DNA from 2 places in the Winogradskyella damuponensis genome. Region 1 is predicted to be linked to the other one. Evidence: riboswitches for the same ligand, from Rfam matches in the RefSeq annotation. Region 1 holds a riboswitch; the other holds the start of a gene.
What was found. Region 1 has a riboswitch for S-adenosylmethionine ahead of ABD730_RS15425 (O-acetylhomoserine aminocarboxypropyltransferase/cysteine synthase family protein). Riboswitches for the same ligand answer to the same signal wherever they lie in the genome.
Positions count from the first base shown of each region.

Region 2: linked by a shared signal. The riboswitch ahead of ABD730_RS04965 (trans-sulfuration enzyme family protein) and the one ahead of ABD730_RS15425 (O-acetylhomoserine aminocarboxypropyltransferase/cysteine synthase family protein) in region 1 are both predicted to bind S-adenosylmethionine.

Region 1 covers NZ_BAABCB010000030.1:43,722-46,105, reverse strand. Annotated here, with positions in the region: gene ABD730_RS15430 (OsmC family protein) at 1-205, opposite strand, end outside; gene ABD730_RS15425 (O-acetylhomoserine aminocarboxypropyltransferase/cysteine synthase family protein) at 287-1,585, opposite strand; SAM riboswitch class I at 1,706-1,829, opposite strand; gene ABD730_RS15420 (hypothetical protein) at 1,932-2,384, opposite strand, start outside.
Region 2 covers NZ_BAABCB010000007.1:178,312-180,695, reverse strand. Annotated here, with positions in the region: gene ABD730_RS04965 (trans-sulfuration enzyme family protein) at 4-1,173, opposite strand; SAM riboswitch class I at 1,274-1,397, opposite strand; gene ABD730_RS04960 (HupE/UreJ family protein) at 1,533-2,123, shown strand; gene ABD730_RS04955 (deoxycytidylate deaminase) at 2,230-2,384, shown strand, end outside.

The DNA of each region.
Region 1 (2,384 bases):
AACCTAATTCCTTAGCTACCAAATGTCCAACAACATTGGCACAACCAGCAAAGCCTGCTAAAATGTATTCTACAGGATTGGCATCTTCATCGGTGCCACCTAAAGCTTCTGGTTCATCTACAACTAAAGTAAATTGTCTTGTTTTTCCTATAAATTGGGTTGCAGAAGTACTGTCTCCTACAACGGAGAATTTTAAATCACTCATGTTTTTGTCTTTTTAGTGTTGAATACTATAAAACAGATGTCTTTACAATTAAAGACATCCATTTTACTTCACAATTTAAATTTAATTTTGAAGGGCTTTTTTCTGTTTAACAACAGCAAAAGCTTCTTTTAAATCATCTTTTAAATCTTCTATGTTTTCAATACCAACAGACAAACGAATTAAATCTTTAGTAACACCTGTAGTTTCTTGCGCTTCATCACTTAATTGTTGATGTGTTGTACTTGCAGGATGAATGATAAGTGATTTTGTGTCTCCAATATTGGCTAATAATGAGAATAGTTTCGTTGTGTCAGCTATGGTTTTTGCCGCTTCGTAACCACCATCCACTCCAAAAGTGACGACGCCACTTTGGCCTTTTGGTAAATATTTTTTAGCAAGTTCTCTGTATTTGCTGCTTTCAAGTCCAGGGTAATTCACCCATTTGACTTCTGGTTGAGACTCTAACCATGTTGCTAATTCAAGGGCGTTTTCACTATGTTTTAAAATACGTAGTTCTAAAGTTTCTAAACCTTGAATAATTTGAAACGCATTAAACGGACTTAAGGCTCCACCATAATCTCGTAAACCTTCAATTCTAATTTTTGCTATAAATGCAGCTGCCCCAATAGCTTCGCTATACACTAAACCATGATAACCTGCAGATGGCTCTGTAAATTCTGGGAATTTTCCGTTAGTCCAATCAAATGTTCCGGCATCAATAATAATACCTCCTAGTGATGTTCCGTTTCCAGTGATATATTTGGTTAGCGAATGAATAACGATGTTAGCACCATATTCTATTGGATTTAACAAATAAGGTGTAGCGACAGTATTATCTACAATTAACGGCACTTTATATGCTTTTGCTTCTTTTGAAATGGCTTCAAGATCTAAAACATCTAATTTCGGATTTCCTAAAGATTCTACAAAAAAGGCTCTTGTGTTTTCTTGTGCTGCTTTTTTAAATTCTTCCGGATTTGACGCATCAACAAATGTTGTGGTAATACCATGTCTTGGTAGGGTGACGCTTAATAAATTGTAGGTGCCTCCATACAAACTACTCGACGCCACAATGTGGTCTCCTGCTCTTAAAAGTGTTAGTAAAGTTGTTGCAATTGCTGAGGTTCCAGAAGCCGTAGCCACTGCTGCAATTCCTCCTTCTAGCGCTGCTAATCGCTGCTCTAAAATGTCGTTTGTTGGATTGTTTAAACGTGTGTAAATAAAGCCAGGAACAGAAAGGTTAAATCGTCCGGCTGCATCATCTGAATCATTAAAGACATACGATGATGTTTGGTAAATAGGAACAGCTCTTGTTCCTGAAGTTTGACTGACGTCGTGACCTGCGTGCAACGCTTGTGTTGCAAATTTTTGTGTACTCATTTTTCTAAGTTTTTGAGTTAATAAATGATTAAACCAAAAGCCAAATAAGCCTCGTTAGAAGCGTACTTAATAGAAAAATATTATAAAGAAAATGCTAATTACAGATGAGTAATTAGTCTTGAGTTATCTATCCAATTTTCCGATTAATGAATCGGATAATTAAGTAGAATTTAGCACCTTCTTAGTAAATCTAAGGGTTGCTAAGGCTTCATAGGGTCATTCCCTCCACCTTTCTTGATAACATTTCAGTAAGTGTTTGAACTTTGTGAGCACAAATATTGCAACACAAAAATTAGAAATCCAAATTATTTGTAGATTTTGTGAGTTTTTTATGAATTTCGTAGAATTACGAACTTTTCTTTGCTAAATACTTAATTTGGATGATTTCGCTAACAGGTTTGTTTTCAATTTTGCTTTCTAGCCAAGAAATAATATCGAGATATAAAAATGCACGTCGTTCGTACGGATGGTCTTCAAAAGTCTTTAGTGTTTTGTGTAATTCTTTAAATGCATTTTTAAGATCGTGTGGGTAAATATCCTGAAGTCCTCTAATGAATTTTATCATTTCTTTTTGCACTTCATGCAGGTCATTCATCTTAATTAAAAACTTGTATGTGCTTCGTAAAAGGGTTTCTAAATGGTAGTCTAGTCCAGCTTCATAATGCGCTACAAGGTTTAGAACTCTCGAAAAACAGAGTAAATCTTCGCGCATCGAAAGTGTTTTGTTTGAGATAATTTTATCTAAGTATTTTATACAAGCTTTGTTGTTGCCGGCTCCAAATTGTAAACTCGCAAACTT
Region 2 (2,384 bases), on a different contig from region 1:
ACGTTAATTTTCTAACGCTTGTTTTAAATCGTTAATAATATCTTCTGGATGTTCTAAACCGACAGAAATTCGTATTAATCCTGAAGTGATGCCGGTTTCTAATCGTACATCTTCTGGGATTTTAGCATGTGTTGTTGATGCTGGATGTGTTACAATAGTTCTAGTGTCTCCTAAGTTTGCAGATAGTGATAATAATTTAATGGCGTTTAGAAAGGTTCTACCGGCTTCAATGCCTCCTTTTATTTCAAAAGCCACGACGTTTCCGCCTAATTTCATTTGTTGTTTGGCTAATTCGTATTGCGGGTGTGACTTTAGAAATGGATATTTTACAACATTTACATTCTTGTGAGACTCTAAAAAGGTAGCAACTTTTAAAGCACTGTCGCAATGTCTATCGACTCTAACCGCTAAGGTTTCTAAACTTTTAGATAACACCCATGCGTTAAATGGAGATAAAGCAGGACCTGTATTTCTAGAAAACAAATAAATTTTCTGAATAAAATTGGAACTCCCCACAACAACACCTCCTAAAACGCGGCCTTGGCCATCCATTAATTTGGTGGCAGAATGAATGATTAAATCGGCACCAAATTTTATAGGTTGTTGCAAGTAAGGCGTTGCGAAGCAATTGTCGATAATAAATATAAGTCCATGCTTTTTAGCGATATCTCCTAAACGTTGTAAGTCTAAAATATCTACAGCAGGATTTGTTGGGCTTTCTGCATAAATCACTCTGGTATTGGGTTGAATTAGACTTTCAATGGTATCTAATTCATCCATTTTAAAGTAGCTTGTTGCGATGTTCCATTTTGGTAATATGTTATTAAATAGGGTTTGCGTAGAACCAAAAATACTACGACAAGATACAATGTGATCTTCAGAATTTAATAAGGCTGCAAATGTTGAAAATACAGCAGACATACCAGAAGCAAAAGCATAACCACGTTCTGCACCTTCCATTTGGCATACTTTTTCTACAAATTCAGAAGTGTTAGGATTGGAATAGCGACTGTAAATATTCCGTTGTTTTTCGTCTGCAAAAGAGGCACGCATATCTTCAGCATCTTCAAAAACATAACTCGATGTGAGGTATAAAGGGCTTGAATGTTCTAAGTATTGCGAACGTTCAATCTGTGTGCGTATGGCTTGTGTTTCAATGTGTTTGGAACTCATTTTCTAATCATTTGATAATATCAAAAAACCAAATACGTCGTAGACGTAATTTTCTAGAAAATGTTATAAAGAGTAGTAATTACAGATGAGTAATTAGGTTTGGTTATCTATCCAATTTCGCGATAAATGAATCGCCAATTAAGTAGAATTTAGCACCTTCTTAATAAATTTAAGGGTTGCTAAGGCTTCAATGGGTCTAATCCCTCCACCTTTCTTGATAACATTTCAGTAAGTTATTTGAACTTTGTGTGTTACAATATTCCGAAAGAAAATAGGATTACACAAATTTTATTCACTTTATTTTAATGGAAACATATTGCATTTTAATTGTAACTTTGGTTTTCCCAAACACAATAATTATGTTAGAAAATTTCTGGTTTAATGTACAATACGGCATGAACCACGTTTTAGATATTAATGGGTATGACCATATCCTTTTTTTAATGGTATTAGCTGTGCCTTATGTTTTTAATGATTGGAAACGTGTCTTGGTCTTAGTTACGACATTTACCTTAGGCCATACGTTATCATTGGTTTTGGCAGCTTATGGAGTGGTGAGTATTAATGGTGAGTTAGTAGAGTTTTTAATACCAATTACTATTTTAATCATGGCCATTTACAACGTGTTTACTGCAGGTAAAAAATCTAAAACGAATAAATTTGGCCTACTATTTTTTACAACTTTATTTTTTGGACTGATACACGGCTTGGGTTTTGCAAGAGAATTTAAAATGTTTTCAGGGCAATCAGAAAATAAATTGGAACTTCTAATAGAATTTGCTTTAGGTATTGAACTTGCGCAAGTCATTATCGTATTTGTCGTTTTATTCATAGGGTTTTTATGTCAAACGGTATTTAGGTTTTCACGTCGTGACTGGATGATGGTGCTTTCAGCTATAGTTATTGGATTGGTAATTCCAATGATTACGCAAAGTGATTTTTTAAAGTAAAATTTTAAAAGTTTGGTAAAATTTTAACTGATAGTAAATTGGTTATAAAATACTAAGCTTATATCTTCGTTACTAACTAGTATACTTTGTACAAGAACAAGAATTAATGTCAGATATAAAACAATTACGTTACGACAAAGCCTATTTACGTATAGCTAAAGAATGGGGGAAATTATCACATTGTAAACGCAAACAAGTTGGTGCGCTTATTGTAAAAGATAGAATGATAATTTCTGACGGTTATAATGGTACTCCAACAGG